3 regions of the Exiguobacterium sp. s7 genome follow, and region 2 is predicted to be linked to each of the others. Evidence: riboswitches for the same ligand, from Rfam matches in the RefSeq annotation. Region 2 holds a riboswitch; each other region holds the start of a gene.
What was found. Region 2 has a riboswitch for S-adenosylmethionine ahead of KNP79_RS11520 (MetQ/NlpA family ABC transporter substrate-binding protein). Riboswitches for the same ligand answer to the same signal wherever they lie in the genome.

Region 1: it holds a riboswitch for S-adenosylmethionine, as region 2 does, so the genes downstream of both, KNP79_RS14355 (2,3-diketo-5-methylthiopentyl-1-phosphate enolase) here and KNP79_RS11520 (MetQ/NlpA family ABC transporter substrate-binding protein) in region 2, are expected to answer to the same signal.
Region 3: it holds a riboswitch for S-adenosylmethionine, as region 2 does, so the genes downstream of both, msrA (peptide-methionine (S)-S-oxide reductase MsrA) here and KNP79_RS11520 (MetQ/NlpA family ABC transporter substrate-binding protein) in region 2, are expected to answer to the same signal.

Annotation. Positions count from the first base shown of each region.
Region 1 is NZ_JACSLO010000017.1:4,077-11,900, reverse strand. Features, by position in the region: gene KNP79_RS14370 (sugar ABC transporter substrate-binding protein) at 1-426, opposite strand, end outside; gene mtnA (S-methyl-5-thioribose-1-phosphate isomerase) at 419-1,453, opposite strand; gene mtnK (S-methyl-5-thioribose kinase) at 1,450-2,604, opposite strand; SAM riboswitch class I at 2,686-2,788, opposite strand; SAM riboswitch class I at 2,994-3,095, shown strand; gene KNP79_RS14355 (2,3-diketo-5-methylthiopentyl-1-phosphate enolase) at 3,165-4,322, shown strand; gene KNP79_RS14350 (2-hydroxy-3-keto-5-methylthiopentenyl-1-phosphate phosphatase) at 4,319-4,969, shown strand; gene KNP79_RS14345 (methylthioribulose 1-phosphate dehydratase) at 4,966-5,583, shown strand; gene KNP79_RS14340 (cupin domain-containing protein) at 5,597-6,130, shown strand; gene KNP79_RS14335 (TerC family protein) at 6,167-7,000, opposite strand; gene folE2 (GTP cyclohydrolase FolE2) at 7,257-7,824, shown strand, end outside.
Region 2 is NZ_JACSLO010000009.1:26,485-34,308, reverse strand. Features, by position in the region: gene KNP79_RS11550 (hypothetical protein) at 1-631, opposite strand, end outside; gene KNP79_RS11545 (hypothetical protein) at 643-1,935, opposite strand; gene KNP79_RS11540 (DUF302 domain-containing protein) at 2,042-2,425, opposite strand; gene KNP79_RS11535 (Spx/MgsR family RNA polymerase-binding regulatory protein) at 2,597-2,992, shown strand; gene KNP79_RS11530 (methionine ABC transporter permease) at 3,020-3,619, opposite strand; gene KNP79_RS11525 (methionine ABC transporter ATP-binding protein) at 3,654-4,688, opposite strand; gene KNP79_RS11520 (MetQ/NlpA family ABC transporter substrate-binding protein) at 4,698-5,519, opposite strand; SAM riboswitch class I at 5,593-5,696, opposite strand; gene KNP79_RS11515 (iron-containing alcohol dehydrogenase) at 5,737-6,753, opposite strand; gene KNP79_RS11510 (aminotransferase class I/II-fold pyridoxal phosphate-dependent enzyme) at 6,750-7,824, opposite strand, start outside.
Region 3 is NZ_JACSLO010000002.1:462,949-470,772, forward strand. Features, by position in the region: gene KNP79_RS04925 (sodium:calcium antiporter) at 1-187, shown strand, start outside; gene KNP79_RS04930 (bifunctional glycosyltransferase family 2/GtrA family protein) at 296-1,348, shown strand; gene KNP79_RS04935 (3'-5' exonuclease) at 1,392-1,958, opposite strand; gene KNP79_RS04940 (four-helix bundle copper-binding protein) at 2,025-2,357, opposite strand; tRNA gene KNP79_RS04945 (tRNA-Ala) at 2,473-2,545, opposite strand; gene KNP79_RS04950 (GRP family sugar transporter) at 2,679-3,542, shown strand; gene msrA (peptide-methionine (S)-S-oxide reductase MsrA) at 3,571-4,083, opposite strand; SAM riboswitch class I at 4,147-4,247, opposite strand; gene KNP79_RS04960 (hypothetical protein) at 4,292-4,453, opposite strand; gene KNP79_RS04965 (amidase family protein) at 4,565-5,968, shown strand; gene rlmN (dual-specificity RNA methyltransferase RlmN) at 6,038-7,099, shown strand; gene KNP79_RS04975 (SMP-30/gluconolactonase/LRE family protein) at 7,273-7,824, shown strand, end outside.

The DNA.
Region 1 (7,824 bases), on a different contig from region 2:
GTTCGTCAAATCATTGTCGAACGCGACGACTTTGATGCCTTTGTCGAGTGCGCGTTGGACCGGTTCTTTCAATGCATCGGCGCGGCCATGGTCAATCAAGATGACATCGACGCCTTGCGTCGTCGCCGTGTCGACGTAACTCGCCATCTTCGACAGATCGTTGTCGGCGTTGTACACTTTCACGTTGCCGCCGAACGATTCGACTTGTTCCGTCACCCCATTGATATACTGCGACGAGAACGTCCCGATCGACATCTGCATGATGAGGGCGACGTCGATATCTTTTGGCAACGTCCCGTTCGAGACCGAGACGGGTTTCGTCTCTGCCGTCTTCTCGGCCGGCTTCGATGGGGCCGCTTGCTCGTTCGTGCAACCGACGAGCGCCAAGACGAATGTGAATAACAAAATCAAGAGTTTTTTAGACATGAATCGTTCCCCCTACATGATGTGTGATGGCGGCCTCTGTCGGTTCGAACACACCCGCCTCGGTGATGAGTCCGGTGATGAGATCGGGCGTCGTGACGTCGAACGCCGGATTGAAGACGGTGATGCCGACGGGCGCCGTCGGTTGACCACCGATATGTGTGACTTCTGACGGGTTCCGCTCCTCGATTTCAATCGTGTCATCCGCCGTCAAATCGAACGTCGAATGCGGCGCAGCGACGTAGAACGGAATGCCGTAATGCTTGGCGAGGACGGCGAGCTGCAACGTCCCGATTTTATTGGCGACGTGCCCCGTCCGTGTGATGCGGTCGGCTCCGACGATGATGGCATCGACTCGTTTCGACTGAATCGTCCAAGCCGCCATATTGTCAGTGATGAGCGTCACGTCGATATCGGCCCGGTCGAGCTCCCAGACGGTGAGGCGTGCCCCTTGCAGGAGCGGCCGCGTCTCACAGGCGAAGACGTTGAAGGATACACCGCGTTCTTTTCCAACGTAAAACGGGGCGAGCGCCGTCCCATAACGCGATGTCGCGATGGCACCGGCGTTGCAAATCGTCAACACGTTCCCCCCGGCCGGCAACACCGTCAGTGCATGCTCGCCGATGGCCCGGTACGTATCGACGTCCCGGTCGTACAAAGCGATGGCGCGGCGTTTGATTTCCTCGGCAATCGCCTCGAAGTCGTCCCCGACATTTAAATCAAGGAGCGATTCGATCACGTTTTGCAGATTGACCGCCGTCGGCCGGGTCGCGATCAAGCGGCGTCCGACGAGGTCGAGCCGACGCGTAAAGTCCGGATCGTCGACTAACCGGCCCGCCTCTTTGGCGAGGACGAACGCCCCGAAGTATGCGATGGCCGGGGCGCCGCGGACTTGGAGCGTCTCGATGGCATGTTCGGCCTGTTCGAGCGTCTCAATCGTCACGTACCGCTCTTCATGCGGCAACAACGTCTGATCCAATACGATGAGTTCGTCTGTCTGTGAATGGAAACGGATGTTTTGGACCGTCATACGCGCACCCCCGACAGGAGTGTCACCAAGTCGTCAATCGATTCGACGCTGTGGCGTTCTTTAATGAGCGCCGTCCCGAGGGAGAGCGCGTCACGTTTTCGTTCGAGCCGCGTCGCTTCCGGCAACGTCTCGAGATCGGCGACACCGGCCAGTCCGACGGCACGGCGAATGAGTTCGCAACCGGCGTAGCCGATCGTGTCGCTGAAAATCGTCCGCAACAACTCGTCGACGAAACCGTCCGTGTTGAACGGCTCGACGGCGCGTTCAAAATTGGCCCGAAACGTCTTCTCAAACGTCTCCCACACCGTCAAGACGTCCGTGAAACGCTCGAAGCGTTTGAGCGGGTCATGGAACGTCGACAGCGTCAAATGGGCGATGATTTGGCCGAGGTCGAAGCCGAACGGTCCGTAAAACGCGAACTCTGGATCGATAATCTTCGTTTCTTGTTGAGTCGCGAAGATGCTCCCCGTATGTAGGTCGCCGTGTAGGAGTGCCTCATGTTTCGTGACAAAGCCGACTTTCAGTTTCGTCACCTCGACTTTGAGCGCTTGGTCTTGCCAAAGGCGTTCGACATCTTCTCGCAGCGCCGTCTCGATGTTGTTCGACTCCGCGTCTTTGAACGGGTCGGTGAAGATGAGTTTCTCGGTGATGTCACACAGTTCTGGGTTGTAATAGTCACGTTCAATCCGCTTCTTCGCAATCGGTCCGGCCGCGTAATCCGACGTCGCGAACAGCGTCTCGCCTAAAAATTCACCAACATGGCGGGCCAGTTCAGGATACGTTTTCCCTTCCAAATAGCCTGTCCGAACGATCTCAAAATCTGACAGGTCCTCTAAAATCGTGTAGGCGAGCGTGCGGTCACTACCAAGCACGATTGGAACGAAACGAGGGACGACGTTGGCGAATTCGCGCAATGCCAACTGCTCGATCCACGCCCGTTCAAGTGTGAGTGGCCAACTTTCGCCGACGACTTTCGCATACGGGAGCGCTTGTTTGACGATGAGACTCGTTTCGCCTTGTCGGATGCGGAAAACGAGGTTCAAATTGCCGTCCCCGATCTCCTCGCAATGCGTGATGCCTCCGTCTTCGATTAACCCCAACGTTTTCACATGCTCGACGACGGTCTGTTCTGTAAATGGTTGATATGACATGATGTTTTCCCCTTCCTGTACGTTGCCCACAAAAAAAGCCCCTTTCTCCGCGAGAAAGAGGCACAGCCAAACTGGTTGTTCCTCTCATCTGTCAGACATTCGTCTGGTGGATGTAGCACCGTGCCTAGTGGTCGGTTGCTGCGGCGTCATCGGGCCAATTCCCTCTGCCAACTCGCGATAAGAGTGGTTTATTCGATTCGGTGAACTTATGTGCTGAATATTACGGACTCGACGTCACAATTGTCAACGTCATTTTCTCGGTGCACCTCCGTCTTTTTTTGTGCATATATGGAAACAACTTTCCAAAATATTTTTTTTGGAAAAAAAGGAATTGACGACGTGATGATTCTGTGCAAAAATTCAATTAAATTTCACAACTTCAAATCACATTCTTATCAAGAGCAGACGGAGGGACAAGCCCGATGATGTCGCAGCAACCGACCAGAGATGGCACGGTGCTAATTCTTGCAGCGTAAGCTGAGAGATAAGAGTTCATTTTTTTATGATGACCTCTTGCCTCGGCATGGGGTCATTTTTGTTTGCCTGGAAGGAGGAACCATATGAGTATCACTGCCACATATGAAATCAAACGGACGGACGCGGTCGCGACCGTCGCCAACAAGATCGCCCTCGAGCTGACCGTCGGCACATGGACGGACTTGCCTCACTTAGAGCAAGAGCAGTTACAGGCGTTCCGAGGTGAGGTCGTATCAACCACACATACGGACACGACGAGCCGCTTCACAATCCGCTATCCGTTACATAATGTCAGCCCTGACTTTTCATCCATCTTGACGACGACGTTCGGGAAACTGTCCCTCGATGATTCGGTCCGATTAATCGATTTGACGTTGCCGGAGACGCTCGCCTCTGATTTCAAAGGCGCCAAGTTCGGTGTCGACGGGATTCGTGAGTTGCTCGGCGTTCAGGATCGCCCGCTCGTCATGAGCATCTTCAAAGGCGTCATCGGCCGTGACCTCGCGTTTCTCGAGCAGCAACTCCGCGATCAGTTCGCCGGTGGCATCGATATCGTCAAAGACGACGAGATTTTATACGACAACCCGCTCACCCCGTCGCTTGAACGGGCCCGGATCGGAGCGGACGTCATTCAAGCCCACTTCGAGGCGACCGGGAAACGCGTCCTGTACGCCATCACGCTGAGCGGCCCCGTGTTCGGTCTGCGTGACCAGGCGCTCCGTCTCATCGAGGCCGGTGCGACGGCGCTCCTGTTCAACGTCTATACGTACGGTCTCGACGCACTGCGCGAACTCGCGAACGATCCGGATATCCACGTCCCGATCTTGGCACATCCGGCCTTTGCCGGCGCCTTGACCGGATCAATCAGTCATTCGCTTTTGCTCGGTAAACTCCCTCGCCTCGCCGGGGCCGATTTGACGCTCTTCCCGTCACCGTACGGCTCACTTGCGACACCGCGCGACGAGGCGTTCGTGATTCGTGACCAGAGTGCCGAACCACATTGGTCGAAGCCGATTTTGCCGGTCCCGTCCGCGGGGATTCATCCGGGACTCGTCGCCGATATCATTCGGGACTTCGGGACGGATGTCGTCATCAACGCCGGCGGTGGCATTCACGGTCATCCGGACGGTGCAGCCGCCGGGGCTCGTGCGTTCCGACAAGCCATCGCTCACGTACTCGGTCAAACCGAAGGGCAGACGGACGAGCTCGATACCGCGTTGAAGGCGTGGGCGTCACGATGACGGCCCATATCCTCTGCGACTTTGACGGGACGATTACGGCGGAAGACAATATCATCGCGTTGATGAAGGCGTTCGCCCCGCCGGCTTGGGTCGAGTTGAAAGACGCGGTCCTCGAGCAACGGATTTCCATCCGATCCGGGGTCGGTCAAATGTTTCGACTGTTGCCGAGCGAGGCCGCCCCGGCTTACCGTGATTATTTGTTGGAGCGCATCACGCTCCGCCAAGGGTTCCCGGCATTTTTAGAAGAAGTTCGGGTCCATGGCTGGAAGTTTGACGTCGTCAGCGGCGGGATGGACTTCTTCGTGCAACCGGTCTTGGACGGGCATGTCGCCCCCGAGCATATCTACTGCAACGTCGCCGACTTCTCCGCTGAGACGGTCACCGTCGCTTGGCCGCACGCTTGCGATGAACAATGTACGAACGATTGCGGCTGTTGCAAGCCGACGCTCGCTCGCCGCCTTGTCAATCCCGCCGATCGCTTGATTGTCATCGGCGACTCGGTGACCGACTTCGAGGTCGCGAAGCGTGCCGACTTCGTCTACGCCCGAGGTCAACTCATCACGCTCTGCGAAGACGCAGGCATCCGTTACGCCCCGTTCGAGACGTTTGACGACATCACCCATCACTTGAAGGAGGTTGCCGTATGAGCCTTGCCGCACGTTGGCTCGAACTGGCCGACATTAAAGACGAACTCGCCGCCCGCGACTGGTTCCCCGGAACGAGTGGGAATTTGGCGATTCGCGTTTCCGATGACCCGCTCGAATTTCTCGTCACGGCGAGCGGACGCGATAAACGAAAACGAACACCGGACGACTTTGTTCACGTCGATGCGGCCGGACGCTTGATTGGCAAACAGAACGGTCGTCCATCCGCCGAGACGCTGCTTCACGTCGAAGTGTTCAATCGGACGGACGCGACGTGTTCGCTCCACGTCCATACGGTCGACAATAATGTCATCTCCGAGCTCCATGCCGCCACCGGCGAAGTCGTCTTCACCGGCCAAGAGATCATCAAGGCGCTCGGCTTCTGGGACGAGGATGCGGTCGTCCGCGTACCGATTATCGAGAACCATGCGGACATCCCGACGCTCGCAGCCGCCTTCGCCCCTCATATCCGGGCAAACGCCGGCGCCGTCCTCATCCGCAATCACGGCATCACCGTCTGGGGCGAGACCCCGGCCGCGGCCAAACGTTATTTAGAGGCTTACGAGTTCTTGTTCAGCTATACGTTAAAACTACGCGCCCTAGGCGTCCATTCATAAGGAGGAACCAACCATGGCAACTGTCTATTTCCAACAAACCGAAGAACGTTACGTCGATCAAACTGAAGTGAGTGCCTTTTTAGAGTCACGCGGGATTTTAAATGAGCAGTGGGATATCACAAAGCTCCCGGAAAACCTGCAAGAGAACTATCAGTTGACGGACGAGGACAAACAAGCGATCTTGTCGACGTTCCGTGACGAGATTCGTGACGTGTCGGAGCGCCGTGGCTATGAGACGGCAGACGTCATCTCGTTGTCGGATGCGACGCCGAACTTGGACGAACTGCTCGTCAACTTCCAAAAGGAACATCATCACACAGATGACGAGGTCCGCTTCATCGTCAGTGGCCATGGCATCTTCGCCATCGATGACGCCGAGCGCGGCTACTTCAACATCGAGCTTAACCCGGGTGACCTCATCTCGGTGCCGGTGAACACACGCCACTACTTCACGCTCCAAGACGACCGCAAAGTCGTCGCCGTCCGCATCTTTGTGACGACCGAGGGATGGGTGCCGATTTACGAGAAACAAGACGTGACAGCATGAAAAATGGTCTCTCGCACAAAGGCGAGAGACCATTTTTTAATGTTTGGCAGCGGCTGTCGGTTTTGAAGAGAACCAACCCCATGCCGCGATCCCGACCATGACCGACCAGAAGAACACGGTCCACGCCGTCGAGTGGACGAATCCGTCCGGAAGACCCATGAATTCGAACGGTGTGCCGGCAATCAATTTCTTGAAGCCAGGGTGTTCGAGGACGAGCACCGTCAACTTCACGCCGACCCAGCCGACGATGATGAAAGCAGCTGTTTCGAGTGATGGGCGTTGATGCAACAACTTGACGAAAATACGTGCGGCGAAACGCATCAAGATGACCCCGATGAGTCCACCTGTCAAGACGACGAAGAACTGACCAGAGTCGATGCCGCCGATCTCACCGAGCCCGAGTGGCGGCAAGCTGACCGCGAGCGCGACTGCTGCGAGAATCGAATCGACCGCGAAGGCGATATCGGCGAACTCGACTTTAGCAACCGTCCACCAGAACTCTTTCTTCGTGACCGGCTTCTCCGTGATGGCCGTCTCTTCTTTCGCCTCAGCGGCGAGGTCTTGTTTCGGATCCATCTTACGGGCCTTATAGGTCATATACAGATGCCGCGCACTCATCCCGATCAAATAAAGCGCACCGAGCGCCTGGACTTGCCAGACGTTGATCAAGAACGAGATCAAGAACAAAGCGATGAAGCGGAAAACGAACGCTCCGAGTAATCCGTAAAATAGTGCCTTCTTCTGCTCTGTCCGTGGCAAGTGCTTGACCATGACCGCCAAGACGAGCGCGTTGTCTGCAGAAAGCAGCCCTTCAAGACCGACGAGTACGACGATGATCCAGGCGTACTGCAGGATTAACTGCCAATCCATTAAAACATCCCCTTTTTCTGTTGTGTTCCTTCATATTTAACAGTGATCTATATTTTAAGTTCACAGGAACATTTTATTCCCCATTTAGATTGAAATCAATCTTCTTTTCTTCAATTGCTGAAGTTTTTTCATTTGTGAGCACGTTCAAAGCATGTTCAAAGAGCAAAATGGTACCCGGTCGATGTACATTTCGTGATAAAATCCTAACAAGAACGAGTGGCAGTCATTTGCCCTCTCAAAAAAGGAGAATCCGATTATGTCTACAAGCCATGTCGCTTTACCTACTAAAGCAGAACGACATAAATTATTCGGTTCGGTCCCGCCGATCAAAGGCACGAAGCCAACTGAAAAAGATAAAATGGTCGATCTACAAAACACACCAAAAAACTTCTTGTTCGCGCTCGACAGCGTCGGCATCTCAAACGTCAAACACCCGGTCAACATCGAGACGCCAGACGGCATCCAAGCGACGGTCGCCACATTCGAGTTGACGACATCGCTCGTCCAAGACCGTAAAGGCATCAACATGTCGCGTCTCACAGAACAGCTCGACGCGTACCATACGCAAGGCTGGACGTTATCGAACCGCTCGCTCATCGAGTTCGCGCAAGAACTCGCCGAGCGCATGGAACAGACGGAAGGTCAATTGACGGTCCGTTACCCATGGTTCTTTAGCCGCAAAGCCCCGGCGACAGGTCTCAGCGGTCTTATGAACGCGGACGTCATGCACAACGTGACGTATAACTTAGAGACAGGTATGGCGAGCGTGACGGTCGGTCTCGTCATCAACGTGACGACGCTCTGCCCATGCTCGAAAGAAATCA
Region 2 (7,824 bases):
ACGGTCTAAGGTTCGGCAAAAAGTGGAAGAATGGGTTAAAGTAGCCCCCTTCTTCAATCCCAATCTCGACCGTGCCGCTAAATCCAGGCGAAATCCTCATAAGTGTGACCGGATACGGTTCCATGTCTTGTCCATTGTCATAGAAGGCGTCCGGCTCATGTAGCGAGGCCCGCTCGTTCTCCGTCGCGACATGGACGTTCGGAAGGAACGAGATCTCCGTGCCAACTTCGTCTTTTAAGAAAGACGGCCGTGCCTCGAGCTCGACGGCCCGGTACCCTTCCATCCCGTCCATCCGGTCTGATTTACAGAGCGCATAGATTGTATCCCCCTCGACATAGGTCACTTCATTAAAACTATATCCATAATAGTCATCATTCATAAGCGGGGCCCGGGTCGCATACGCCATCCCGAGGATTGAAAACGTCTCTCCATCTAGTTCGGTCAGTCGTTCCTTGTCTTCACATTGGTTCAAAATTGTTTCGGCATCCACTACAGGCTCTTGACTGTTCAACGTAACCCGTTCGGCTTGCCAGTGCTCCTCGATATGGCCATAGCGGACGACGTCCACATCTTCCGAGCAGCCTGCCGTCAACCATAACAGTGACAATGCCATCAACGCTCGTTTCTTCATGTTGATTCCACTCATTTCTTCTTCAAATCAGGGAAGTAAGACAAGAACGTCTCGGCCCCTTCGCTCGTCAGTTTATATGTCTCTTCGGTTGATCGGTCGGTCACGTAGATATCCAGCTTCTTCGATCGCTGTTTATACGTCACCTCGAACTCTTGACCTTTGTGTCCATCGACAATCGTCAAGTATCTGTAGTCACCCTCCTCGCCTGAACGGTTCGTCGGCTCCGCAGAGTCGATCGCTTGGACGAGGTCGTCCATCTCGTTGCCGGCCGCTTTTAAGAGTGCAGGGTATGACAAAGGAGATTCTGTATTGAACGGTTGTTGGTGAAGGTAAATGAGTGGACCGGTCACAAGTGGCATGTAGTCTTCCTCAAGCTGTGTCTCGAGCTTCTTTCGTTCCGCTGTCGACAATAAATCAGAGGTGCGGTAGTTGAACGCCATCGTCTCATTGACGACTTTTCCATCACGGGTATAGGAAAACTCATACAGCGGGTAAGTTTTGTCCGGGACGAGCTCCGTCTCAAGCGGGAGACGTTCGACGGTTAACCCCTCATATGTATGTCCTTCTGTCGTCGGGTCAATCATCGATTCGAGCGGAGTCACAGAGAAATAAAGATCCGCAAACATGAGCAGCAAATACGGTTTCTCAGTGAGCTTGTCATAACCAATTGCCAATTTGATATCAGTCATGCCGGCCATCGACGGGTCGAACGAGAACAACGGATATGGACTCGGCATTCCTCCGACCTCCAATTCAATCTCGCCGTACAGAGCCGGGGAGAAGGCGACAATCGTATCGAGGAACGGTTCAATCGGGTTGCCTGACTCATTCAATTCATCCGCATTGCGCAAGGCGGTTTTGGCGGAATCGTCGGCCGGTCCGACTACGGGATAGCGATTAATCGGTGTACCTGTCTTCACGTCCACATCGTCAGGGAACGACTCGATCACTTGCGCTGAGAATCGATTTGATGCCATATCACGACAAATGGCATAATTCTCATCTCCTTTCATATACGATACGGCCTTGAACGCATACTCTTCACCCGTGTCCGTCATCGGATAGCGGTTCGCCACAATCGTATCGAATACGGTCAAGTCGCCTTTTAGCTCGGTCGTCAAGTCACCGGTACAGGCTTGAAGTGTCTCGTCGGCTGAATGAAGGGAAATCAGTTTCTCTTCGGCATACTTGTTAACGGTCCAATGCGCATCGACATACGACAAGTTCACGACGTCTGGCTTTTCCCCACCGCAACTGGCCAATAAGCCCATGGATAATACGAGTGCACTGGCTAACTTTTTCAAATCATCCGCCCCTTAAAATCTATTTGTACCAATTTTACCATTATATGACTTTAAGGAGGAACAGGAAAAAACCCGTCCACTCTCATGGACGGGTTCGCTCATTCAATTATACGGCTTGATCAATCGCACGCGTCAGTCGCGTCTCGACGTCGTGGGCGATCGATTGAAGCGACTCATCCTCAATCAGCTCGATCAGTTTCGTCGGCTTCGGCATCCCGACATGGGTCGCCCCGTCTTTCGTGAAGACAGCGAGCTTACAAGGCAGGAAATAGCCGCCTTCCCGATGTGCCGTGATGACTTTCTTCGCTTCTTTCGGATTACATACTTCAAGGATGCGATAGTCCCCGTCGATCGCTTGGCCTTTCTCTTCGAGCGTCTCGCTCAAATCAAAGTCCCAGAGCACTCCGAACTCTTCTTCCTTGAGCGTCGCTTTCAGCTTCTCGACGACCGCTTCGACCGTCTGGTCTGTCTTGACCGTGTAATCAAACATGTAAATCCCTCCTCGGTTATGGTCTCTTTCGTCATGTACCCGAACTGACTGACGACAAATCATCCGATGGCGATAAAAAGTATATGTGATTTGAAACATATTTCGCGTTCGAAACGTATGAATGAGAGAAAATAGAGAAGTCCATACTTACGTAAAGGAGAAGTGGTTGCCGTGACGGTCACCGTATTCACACATACAAGCTGCAGTTCTTCCCGTAAGACGATTGATTGGTTACGCGAACAGAACATCCCATTCATCGAGAAAAAATTGACCGATCAAGGGATGTCGTTCACCGAGTTCAAAGACATGCTCCGCCTCACCGAGAACGGGACGACCGACCTGTTGTCCGTCCAAAAGAGCGTGTACAAACAAGCGGCGGACCAACTTGACGAGATGTCGCTCCGTGAGCTGTACAGCTTTGTGGCGTCGCACCCCCAAATCTTGAAGAGTCCGATCGTCGTCGACGACAATCGGATTCAGATCGGGTTCAGCGAGAAAGAGATTCGTACGTTCATCCCGCGCCATGACCGAATCGCCGAATTGAAACGATTGCTCGACAACAAGTAAGAGCCCTGCCGAAGCAGAGCTCTTTTCTTATGCCTTCTTGAGTCGGGCCGCCAAGCGGTTACCGAACGATTGAATCGATTGGACGAGCAGGATCAAGACGAAGATGGTCACGTACATGACCTCCGGTTCGAACCGGAGATGCCCGTATTGGTAAGCGATATCGCCGAGTCCTCCGGCCCCGACGAGTCCTGCCATCGCGGTCGCCCCGATCAAACCGATCGTCGCGATCGTCAAACCGAGCACGATTGAAGAGCGGGCCTCCCGGATCAACACGTACCAGATGATTTTACGGGTCGAGATGCCCATCGCCTCATACGCCTCGACGACCCCACGGTCGACCTCGAGTAGCGCCGACTCCATGAGCCGGGCGATATACGGGGCCGTGAACACGATGAGCGGCAACAGCACGCCTTGGACGCCAATCGTCGTGCCCATGATAAAACGGGTGAACGGGAGGATGAAGAATAAGAGAATGATGAACGGGATGGAACGGACGACGTTGATGACACTTGATAACGCCCCGTAGAAATAACGATTGGCGAGCCGGCCGTTCGGTCGCGTCAAGACGAGAAGCGTCCCGAGCGGCAGTCCGATCAACGTCGAGATGACGAGCGCGATGCCGGTCATCGTGAGCGTCTGGATCGTCCCCGTCCAAATCAAGTCACCCCAATTTTCCCAAAACTGAAGCACGGTTCGTCACCTCTTTCACTTTCACACCGCTCGCCTCTAAGAAGCGGACGGCTTGGTCGGTCTGGGCCTCATCCCCGTCCAAATGGACGAGCAGATTGCCGACGAGACCGCCTTTTAGCTTTTTGATGCCGCCCCCGATGATATTCGGGAGCAAGCCGAACCGTTTCGTCAACTGGGCGAGCACGGCCTGTTCACTCTGATGACCGATGAACGACAAGTTGACGAGCATCCCGTGCGTGCTCAACTCTTCGACAACCTCTTTCGGGACATCGAGGTTCGTCTTCAAGAACTTGCGTGTCGTCGCATGCTGCGGGTCCGAGAACACGTCGAGCACGTCCCCTTCCTCGATGATTCGGCCGGCCTCGATGACCGCGACCCGGTCACAGATGCGCTCGATGACTTCCATCTCGTGCGTGATCAAAAAGATCGTCAGTCCGAGCTCGCGGTTGATGTCGAGCAAGAGGTCGAGGATCGACTCGGTCGTCTCCGGGTCGAGCGCGCTCGTCGCCTCGTCGCTGAGCAGGATGTCCGGCTCATGCGCGAGGGCCCGGGCGATGGCGACACGTTGCTTCTGTCCGCCCGAGAGTTGCTCGGGATAATGTTTCCGATGGTCCGTCAAGCCGACGATGTCGAGGTATTTGTCGACGCGAGCACGGATCGTTGCCTTGTCGAGACCTTCAAGCCGGAGCGGGATGGCGACGTTCTCTTCGACGGTCGCCGTCTTGAGCAGGTTGTAGTGTTGGAAGATCATTCCGATTCGATGGCGGAGTTTTGAGAGCCCACGTTTGTCGAGCTTCGTGATGTCCTGCCCTTCGATCTCGACCTGGCCCGACGTCGGGCGTTCGAGCAGATTGATCATGCGGATGAGCGTGCTCTTGCCGGCCCCGCTTCGGCCGATGATGCCGAAGATCTCGCCTTTCTCGATCGTGAGCGAGACGTCGTCGAGTGCGGTGACAGCACCTTTATTTACCGTGAACGTCTTCGTGATTCCTTTAAGTGCGATCATAGGCCCTCCTTAAAACGCCGGGACGATCGAGCCGTCGAACGTCTCTTCGATGAACGTCCGGACCTCGTCCGAGTGATAGTACGACTTGAGCGTCGCGACGACCTCGTCATCCTTGTTGTCGGTACGGACGACGACGTAGTTCGGATACGGGTTGTCGACCGTGTCTTCGTGGAACAAGGCGTCCTCGTTGATTGACAGGCCGGCACCCATCGCGAAGTTCGTGTTGATGGCCGCGAGTGCGACTTCCGGGAGCTGGGTCGGGAGCTGAGACGCCTCGAGCTCGATGAATTCGAGGTTGAGCGGGTTCTCGGCGATGTCGCGTTTCGTCGCCTTGTCCGTCAAGCCTTCCTTCAGCGTGATGAGGCCCGCTGTCTCATACAGACGGAGTGCGCGCAGCTCGTTCGCCGGGTCGTTCGGGACGGCGACCTTGTCGCCTTCTTTCAAGTCCTCAATGTCGGTCAACTTTTCCGAGTAAAGACCCATCGGGAACGCGACGGTCTTGAACACGTCGTCGATCTTATAGCCTTTGTCGGACTTTTGCAGTTCAAGGAATGAGAGCGTCTGATAACTGTTCACGTCGAGACTGCCCTCGGCGAGCGCCGTGTTCGGGGTGTTATAGTCGTTGAACACTTTGATGTCGAGCTCGAGGCCGTCCTCGGCCGCGAGTTCTTGCACTTTTTCGGCGATTTGTTGGTGTGGACCCCCCGTGACGCCGATCGTGAGCGACTCCGTGCTGAGCGATTCGCTCGCGTCCGATTGACCGCACGCCGAGAGTGCGATAGCGGCGAGTAGTGAAGTTCCTACGAGTGCTGTTTTCTGTTTGATGTTCATCTGTTTTTCCTCCTCCAAAATGAAAGCCCGCTACTCATGAAGAGTGGCGGGCACGACAAGACAAAGTCGGACACGCTCATCTCCCAGACGTTCCGTCTGTTGGAATTAGCACCATGATCATAATGATCTGGTTGCCGGGTTTCATAGGGCCAGTCCCTCCACCACTCTTGATAAGCAATCGGTCTATTTAATTGTTATCATCTTACTTTCAATTCTTTTATTTGTAAATAGAAAATTGCAAATTTTCAAATGTTATTTTCAGAAAGTCTTTATCGAGCGGCTTTGGCAACTGTTGCAGCTCGGTCTCCGTCATGACGGAGTCGACCAATACCGGGATCTCGCTCGACCCGACCCCGAGCGTCTCGAGCGTCGTCGGGGCACCGAACTTGCTTAGCCAAGCCTCCAAATACGCGGTATCGGCCGAGCACCGCAACCGCTCTTGGACGATCAAGCCGAAGCCCACCTTGTCCCCGTGTAAGAAACGGTGCGTCGACTCGAAGCGACTGAGAGCGTTATGGACCGCATGGCCCACGGCGACCCGTGTCCCGGCGTCACCAAATCCTCCGACGGCACCTCCGATGGCGAGCACGTGATCGACCGCGAAGCGGACGTCATCACTATACGACTCAAAAGCGTGCTCGCTCAAATCAAGTTCGACGAGACGCCCGCACTGCTGGGCCAAGACGAGCCCGGTGTTGACGCCCGCGTCGACCGAGCTGTCACCGCTCAAGTAACGGGCCTCGTAAAACTTCGCGACCGTGTCGATGACACCGGCTCGGAAATATTCATATGGAGAGCGCGAGATGACCCGCGAGTCAACGATGACCCGTTCGATGACGACGCGGAACATGTCGTAGCGGTCGTAGCTCCCGTCCTCCCGATAGACGACGCTGAGAGGCGTGAACGCCGCACAGTTCGAGGCGAGTGTCGGGACGATGATGAGCGGCACGTTCTGTTGATAGGCGACGAGTTTGGCCGTGTCGACGAGCTTCCCGCCCCCGATGGCGATGAGGACATCGACGTCTTCAAAAATCAGCCGTTCGACTTCCTTGTCCGTACACTCCCCACGGAACGTCGTGGCCGGATAGTCCGTGATGGATGGATGGACGGCCCGCACGACTTCGTACCCGTTCTGACCGCGCAGGACGTGGGCACGTCGGCCGTCGACTAAGTCATCAAGACGGTCGAGCGCGTCATCGGCGTGGTCATATTCAAGGACGGCCTGACGAATCATGCCCGCACCTCCTCATAGGCGGCAAACAACCGCTCGATTCGTTCGACGGCCTCATCGATTTTCGGCTCGGGCGAGACGAGGCCGAAGCGGACGTATCCGTTCCCTTCTGAACCGAAGAAATAGCCCGGTGTGACGGCGACTCCTGCCTCGTACAATAACTTACGCGAGAACGATTTGGCATCGCCCTCGGGCACTTTCGCCCAGACGAAGAACGAACCCTCCGGCGGCTCGACGGCCCAACCGGCCCGGTTCAACCCATCGATCAGGCGATCACGCCGTGCCTCATAGAGTCGGGCCAAATCGTCCCGGATGGAGCGTGGGGCCTCGAGCGCGGCGACAGCCGCCGCCTGGATGGCCGAGAACACGCTGACGTGGACGTGGTCCTGATACGTATTGATCGCCTCGATGATGTCCGCGTTCCCGATGGCAAAGGCGACGCGCCAACCGGACATGTTGAACGCCTTCGACATCGTATATACCTCGATCCCGACTTCTTTCGCCCCTTTCGCCTGCAGGAAGCTCGGCGGGACGTGTCCATCAAACCCGATGCTGCCATACGCGAAGTCATGGACGACCATCAAGTCCCGCTCCTGGGCGAACCGAACGGTGTCATCAAAGAAGGCTGGTGTGGCGACGGCCCCCGTCGGATTGCTCGGATAGTTCAAATACATGAGTTTCGCCCCTTCCGTATCGAGCGTCTCATAGTCAGGGAGGAAACCGTGCTCCTCGCGTAAGATGAGATCACGGACGACGGCACCGGCGAGTCGTGCCCCGGAGATGTAGTCGGGATAGCCCGGGTTCGGCAGCAAGATCCCGTCCCCTGGCTCGAGCACACATTGCGGCAACGTGATGAGTCCGGACTTGGAACCGATGAGGATCGCGACTTCCGTCTCGGGATCGACTTCGACGCCGTACTCATTCAAGTAAAACGTCGCCACCGCTTGCTTCAGACGGGCCTGACCGCGGAACGGACCGTATTGATGGGTCGAGGCATCAAGGAGCGCCGTCTGAAGTGCGTCGCAGATTGGGGCGGGCGTCGGCAAATCCGGCGTCCCTTGACCGAGTCGGATG
Region 3 (7,824 bases), on a different contig from region 2:
CGGTTCGATTTTGGCGGATGTGTCCACGTCACACTTGGTGACGGCGATCGGGATCACGATCTTGTCGGTCTTGGTCATGTACAGTGTCCTTCGAAAAGATGTCACGTCGAAGTTCCGCTACGTCTTGCCGTCCGTTCTCGTCGTCCTCGTCTATTTCGCGTCGTCTTACTTCATCTTCATCGGTTGATCGACCACACGGTGTCCTCGGACATCGTGTTTTTTGTTTGAGGCGGTTCGAGGAATCACTTTTCACTCACTTGGGTATAGAAGGAGGGAAGGAGGGGTGGCGATGCAAATGCATTCCGTGGAACGTCTTGATGATTACGTCATATTAATCCCAGCATATAATCCCGATCAAGCGCTCGTCACACTGGTCCGGGAGTTGAAAGAAGAAGGGTTCGTCCATCTGTTCGTCGTGAACGATGGGAGTGCCGAGACGTCCCGTCCGATTTTTGACGAGGTCGGAAAATGGGTCACGGTGCTCGAGCATACCCGGAATCAAGGGAAGGGTGCGGCGTTGAAAACCGGGATTCGACATGTCGTTCAGCATTTCCCTAGAACGAACGGGGTCATCACGGTCGATGCGGATGGGCAACATCTGCCGGCCGACGTCTTGAAGCTGTATGAAGAAGGCATACGTTGGCCTCATCATTTGATTATGGGCTGCCGCGACTTTTCAGGGTCCGATATCCCGTTCCGGAGCCGATTCGGAAATCAGATGACGCGCGGCGTCATGTTGCTCGGCAGCGGTCTTCGTCTGAAGGACACCCAAACCGGCCTCCGGGCGATTCCGCTGCGGTATGCAGAACAATTGCTTGATGTGCCGGGGAACCGTTATGAGTTCGAGATGAACATGTTGACGTTCACGAAACGATTGCAAGTCCCGATTCATCAGACACCAATTCAAACCGTCTATGTGGCAGAAAACGCCTCGTCCCATTTCCGGCCGGTGATCGACTCGATTCTTATCTATCGCATGTTTTTGGCCTATTCATTATCATCGGTCGCATCATTTCTGTTAGACATCGGGTTCTATGCCTTGTTCGTCTATTTGTTGAATCCGTGGTTCGAGACGACGCACGTCTTGATTGCGACGGTCGTGGCCCGTATCCTGTCATCGCTGTTCAATTATTTCGTCAATCGGAAAATTGTGTTCCATTCGAAGGCGAAGCGGGCGATGCCGAAATACTTCGGTCTAGTCGGATTGCAGATGGCGCTGTCGGCCGGTCTCGTCTATGCGCTGTTCTATGTCATCCGCGACGGTGAGGTGTGGATCAAAGTGTTCGTCGACAGCTTCTTGTTCGTCGTCAGTTATTATGTCCAGAAAAAATGGATCTTTAAACGCTAACAGGCCAAGACGTGTGTCTTGGCCTGTCTGGCATGCATATCGTTCAATAAGCGAGTTTTCCGAGCTTGACCGATGTGTACCGGTGCAGTTCACGCGGATCATGGATCCCGGTCTTCTGCATCATGTCGCGCATGAGCAGGGCACAGACGCGAGCATCTTCAGCCGCATCGTGATGCATGAACGGGACGTTCAAATATTCCGCCATCGTGTTCAGCTTGTGATTCGGCAGACCTGGATACAGTTTTCTCGACAACTTGACGGTACAGCCGTACTCGATCGTCGGAAACGTATATAAATCGTATTTGGCGATCGCTTTCTTGAACGCGCCCATATCGAACGATGCGTTGTGTGCCATGACGAGGTCGACATCCCGCAGCGTCGGATAGAGCTGTTCGAGCACCTCGGGTAACGCTGGGGCGTCCCAGACATCGCTCGGCCGGATGCCATGGACCCGGATATTGCCGGCATCGAAGTCTTCCTCCGGATTGACGAGCAGTTGGTTCGTTTCGATGATTTCACCGTCGACAAGCAGGCTCCAGCCGACAGAGCAGATGCTGCGACTATCGCGGTTCGCCGTCTCGACGTCGATGGCAAGAATTGAATGTGGCATAATTAATCCCTTTCTCGTAAAAACAAGTATAAAAAAAGTCTAACATATCGTTAGACTAAAAAGCGATTATGCGGCCACGAGGTTGCGGCATGCTTCGGCACAGCGGAGACATGCTTCGGCACAGCGTTGGCAATGGTCGTGCAAGTGGCGGCCACATTCGACGGCGCACGTGTCACACACCTGGGCGCAGAGTGCACCAATCGGTTTGGTGAAAGCCGAATCGGTCTCGAGCGCGTTCAAGGCGAGTGCACACACTTCCGAACATTCTTTCGTCAGCCGGATACACTCGGCGACCATCAACAAATCTTCTTCTTGTAAGCATTTTGAGAAACAATGATTGCTTGCCCGCATACAGTCGATGACGGCTAAAATGGTCTCTTCGACAGAGGCTCGGTCCATGATAAGTCCCCCTTTAGAATAATGATGTCTTACAATCATTACCCGCTAGCGGATGAGTTAAACCGAGCGGCGACGCAAAAAAAGTCACCCCTCAAATGAGTGGTGACTTCAATAATGGAGCATAGCGGGCTCGAACCGCTGACCTCCACGCTGCCAGCGTGGCGCTCTCCCAGCTGAGCTAATGCCCCGTTCGAAAATTATTATATCATCCTAGTAAAACATTTGGCAATGGCTATTTTTAATTTTTTTGAACAAAGTTTAATCAGCACTGAACGTGGGAAAATCACAAATGATGTTATATTACGAAAGCAGGTGTCATGTATGGAAATGATTTTACTCGCACTCTTACCTGCCTTGATGTGGGGGAGCATCCCGCTCATCGTCTCAAAGGTCGGCGGGAAGCCGATTCAACAGTTGATCGGGACGACAATCGGGGCGATGGTGATGGCGGTCATTATCGCACTCGTGTTCAATCCCGGGTTCACGACGCTCGCAATCGTGACCGGATTCATCTCCGGCGCGTTTTGGGCACTCGGACAATATTTACAGTTCCAATCGTTTCAAATTTTAAGTGTCTCGAAGGCGATGCCGATCAGCACCGGCATGCAGCTTCTCGGTACATCGTTGTTCGGTGTCATCGTCCTCGGAGACTGGAAAACGACGACCGAACTATGGCTCGGATTTTCGGCGCTCGTTCTCATCGTGATTGGGGCTGCGTTGACGTCGTATCAGCAGAACAAAGACGGCGACAGCAGCGGCGCCTTGAAGAAAGGCTTGCTCGTTCTGCTCGTGTCGAGTATCGGTTACGTGACGTACGCCGTCCTGACGAACTATTTCGAGGTCGACGGGATCACGGCGATCTTGCCACAGTCGGTCGGGATGTTCGTCGCGGCGCTGTTGTTCAGCCTGCGTGAGAAAGATGTGAAGAAGTTCGATCCGAAGACGTTCAAAAACATCTTGGCCGGGATCGCCTGGGGGATCGGGAACTTCGGGCTGTTCGTGTCGAGCGGTGAAGTTGGAATCGCGACGTCATTCGCCTTGTCGCAATTGAACGTCGTCGTGGCGACGCTCGGCGGGATCTATCTATTAAAAGAAGAGAAGACGACGAAAGAACGTGTCTTCGTCTTTATGGGTATCGGCCTCATCGTCGTGGCCGGATTCATGCTCGGAATCGCTAAAAGCTAAAAGACGGGTCAGACGACCCGTCTTTCGCTTACCAGGCTTGTTCGATGAATGCGTCACGCCCAGATTTTTTCCGGTCCTCTTTATAATGGGCCGGATTTTTTTTATGGAAGTCTTGATGGTACTCCTCGGCCGGATAGAACGTGTCAGCCGGTAAGATCTTCGTGACGATCGGCTGTTGGAAACGTCCGCTCGCCGCGAGCGCGTCGCGACTCTGCTCTGCTTTCACACGTTGTTCTTCCGTATGATAGAAGATGGCCGGCGCATATTGACTGCCTCGGTCTTGGAATTGACCGCCGTCATCGGTCGGATCGGTCTGAATCCAATACAGTTCGAGCAGTCGCTCATAAGCGAACAGCGTCGGGTCGAACGTGATCTCGACGACCTCATAGTGTCCGGTCGTCCCTGTCTTCACTTGTTCATACGTCGGATCGTCGACGTGACCTCCCGTATAACCTGATACGATCGACTCGATGCCGGGTTGTTCCTCGAACGGCGTCACCATGCACCAAAAACAGCCGCCTGCGAATGTTGCTTTCTCCATTATCTTGTCCCCCTCATCTTCATTCCCAAAAAAAGCGCCCATGTCATCGACATGAGCGCTCTGTCATATCGGCCAAGGCAATCGCCTTGCTGGTAGTAGCACCTTGCCGTAGCAGGTTGCTGTGAAGTCATAGAGCCAGGTCTCTCGTTCACTCAAGATATCGATATGTAGTTGGTGACAGCATCATACCATCAGATTTGAAGCGGCGTCAACGGTTTGGCTTGCGCCGTAGTTGGAGCAAGGTGGCACCGAGGATCAGGATGACGAGCACGATGGAGAGCGGTAGCGTATACGGGGCGTCCCCGGCATATAACTGTAAGAAGAACAAGGCAAAGACGGACAATAAGACGAGTACGTACGAACGGTTCATAGTAACCTCCCTTTTCTTTCAGTGTACCAAGTTACACATTCGTTGGCGAACGAAAACAGGAAATCAAATGTCGATAGCGAATACCATCGAGTGACCAAAGGAGGAATCAATATGACTGACACATTTGATTTTATGGAACTCGATATCGAATCTGCCCATCGCGGATATAAAGAAGGAACGTTTACGGCACGTGACGTGACGGCCTACTATTTGACCCGGATCGCCCAGTTCAACGACAAACTGAAGGCGGTCATTCAAGTGAACCCGGACGCGTTGTTCGAGGCCGAGTCGGCTGACCGGGCGTTTCGTCGCGGGCTACGCTTGCCGCTACTCGGCATCCCGGTGCTGATCAAAGACAATGTCGAGACAGCCGGACTCATGAAGACGACGGCCGGGGCCGTCGCCCTCGAACATCACTTCGCAGGCCGGGACGCCCATCTCGTCCAAAACCTGCGAGCGAGCGGGGCCATCATCCTCGGGAAAGCGAACTTGTCCGAATGGGCCAACTTTTTGACCGAGGGCATGCCGAACGGCTGGAGCGGTGTCGGTGGGCAGACGCTCAATCCATATGGGGATAAGCTCGATGTCGGAGGTTCGAGCTCAGGTTCGGCCTCTGCGGTCGCAGCGAACCTGACACTGCTCGCTGTCGGTAGCGAGACGAGCGGCTCCATCATCCATCCGAGCGTGCACAATGGCATCGTCGGCATCAAACCGACCGTCGGCCTCATCAGTCGGAGTGGCATCATCCCGATTTCGCGGTCGCAAGACACGGCGGGACCGATGGCACGAACGCTCGAAGACGCGGTAAGGGCACTTGAGGCGATGGTAGGGGAAGACCCGGCGGACCCGGCGACACTCAACCTCCCGGCCGGCCCGCCGTATCGGACGTGCCTCGACGAGCGCCAAGCGGTCGGGATGCGTGTCGGGATCGTCAAAGCTGATTTATCAGCAGAAGAACAAGCATTATACGGTGAGACGACCGAGCTGTTGAAACAGAGCGGCATCGACCTTGTCGAAGTCGAACTGCCCGCCCATGATACACTCGACCAAGGCGATATTTTGTACCACGAGTTCAAACTCGGGATCGAGGCGTACCTGGCCACGACGACGCTCCCGTACGAGACGTTGTCGGATTTGATGGACTGGAACAACAGACATCCTGAGACGATCCCGCACGGACAAAAGACGTTCGAGAAAGCGGAAAGATTGTCGGGACGTCTCATCGAGGCGGCCTATTTGACGCGCCGGCTCGATGACGTGCGTGACGCCAAGACGGACGGACTCGACCGCCTATTAAACGAACAGCAGTTGCACGCGCTCGTCTTGCCTCACGATTTGAACTATGACATGGCGGCAAAAGCCGGGCATCCGACCATCACGATCCCATATCGCTTGAAAGCGAGCGGGGCGCCGTTCGGCCTGTCGTTCACCGGGACGAGTTATGCCGAACGTGACTTGATCCGTCTGGCGTATGCGTTCGAGCGGCATATTTCGCGTCCCGTTCCACCGTTATAAGAACGTTGCACCCGTCGTCCACGTCCGCTACAATGGTACGTATGCGGATTGAAGAAAGGACAGATAGCAATGAAACCATCTATATACGGGCTGACGTTCGATCAGCTGACAGAAGCGTGTGTCTCTTGGGGATACAGCGCCTTCCATGCGAGACAAATTTGGGACTCGCTCTACATCGACCGAGTGAAACAAATCGAGGACATCTCGGTACGGGCCGAGGTGCGTGAGGCGATCGCCGCCGAATACGTCATCTCGACGCAAGACCTGTTCGTCAAACAAGAGGCGGGCGACGGGACGGTCAAATTTTTACTTAAACTACACGACGGGCACTATATCGAGACTGTGCTCATGCGACATAAGTACGGCCGTTCGGTCTGTGTGACGACGCAGGTCGGGTGCAATATCGGCTGCAGCTTCTGTGCGAGCGGTCTCTTGAAGAAGACACGTGATTTGACGGCGGGCGAAGTCGTCGAACAAATCATGACCGTTCAACACTACTTGGACGAAGTCGGCGAAGGGGCCCGGGTCAGCCATATCGTCGTCATGGGGATCGGCGAACCGTTCGATAACTTTGACAACTTGGTCGACTTCTTGCGTGTCGTCAAGGACGAGCGCGGTCTCGCGATCGCGCCGCGTAAAATCAACGTCTCGACGAGCGGACTCGCCGACAAGATTTACAAGTTCGCGGACCTCGATTTGCGCATCAACTTGGCGCTGTCGCTCCATGCGCCGAACGACGCGCTGCGGACGCAAATCATGAAAATCAACCGGGCGTTCCCGCTCGACAAGCTCATGCCGGCCATCCGGTATTACGTCGAGAAGACGAACAAACGAATCACGTTCGAATATATTCTCCTGTCGAAAGTGAACGATTTACCGGAGCACGCCGAGGAATTGGCGGCGCTCATCGACGATATTAAGGACAAGTCGTACGTCAACTTGATCCCGTATAACCCGGTCAACGAGCATATCCAATACGAGCGCAGTACCTCGGAGGACATCATGGCGTTCTATGATGTCTTGAAGAAGCGTGGCATCAACACCGGTGTCCGCCTTGAGCACGGGACTGACATCGATGCGGCATGCGGCCAGTTGCGCAGTAAACATATGAACGTCGAAGGTGCGAAATAAGTGGACTCCTTGAATCGAATGATTCAAGGAGTTTTTTTTCATAGAGCCGCTCCGGTGAAGGAAAGACGGACATCGCCCCTAACTCTGCGGAACGATTTTGAAAAATCTTGAATAGACCTCGTCCGCTCAGGGAATAGTCAGTTGAAATCAATGTAGAGAGTGGAGGCAATTCAATGGAGACAGTAAACGCTGCGTTATGGATTCGAGTCAGAAATACACTTGGGGAAGGCCCGTGTTGGGATGCTGAACTGAAACGGTTCTATTGGGTCGACATCGAAGGACACACACTTTGGTGGTACGACGAAAAGGAAGACGAGCTGTCATCGTTCGATATGGGACAACAGATCGGGTTTGCGGTCCCGAAAGTGACAGACGGCGTCGTCGTCGGCTTGAAAGACGGCATTTATGAATGGGACGAGGGATCGAAGCGACTCGATAAACTCGTCGAACTCGATGACCCGGAAGGGGATCTTCGCTTCAACGACGGAAAGGCCGACCCGTACGGACGAATCTTTGCCGGGACGCTTCATCTCAACGACGAGGAGAACGAGGCGACGCTCTATCGCTTGAACCGTGACGGCACGACCGAGGTCATGCTCAGTGAACTGACGCTGTCGAACGGTCTGACATGGTCTCCGGACCACTCGACATTCTACCATATCGATACACCGACCGAGACGGTCCGCAAATACCCGTTCGACTTGAAAACAGGAACACTCGGGGAT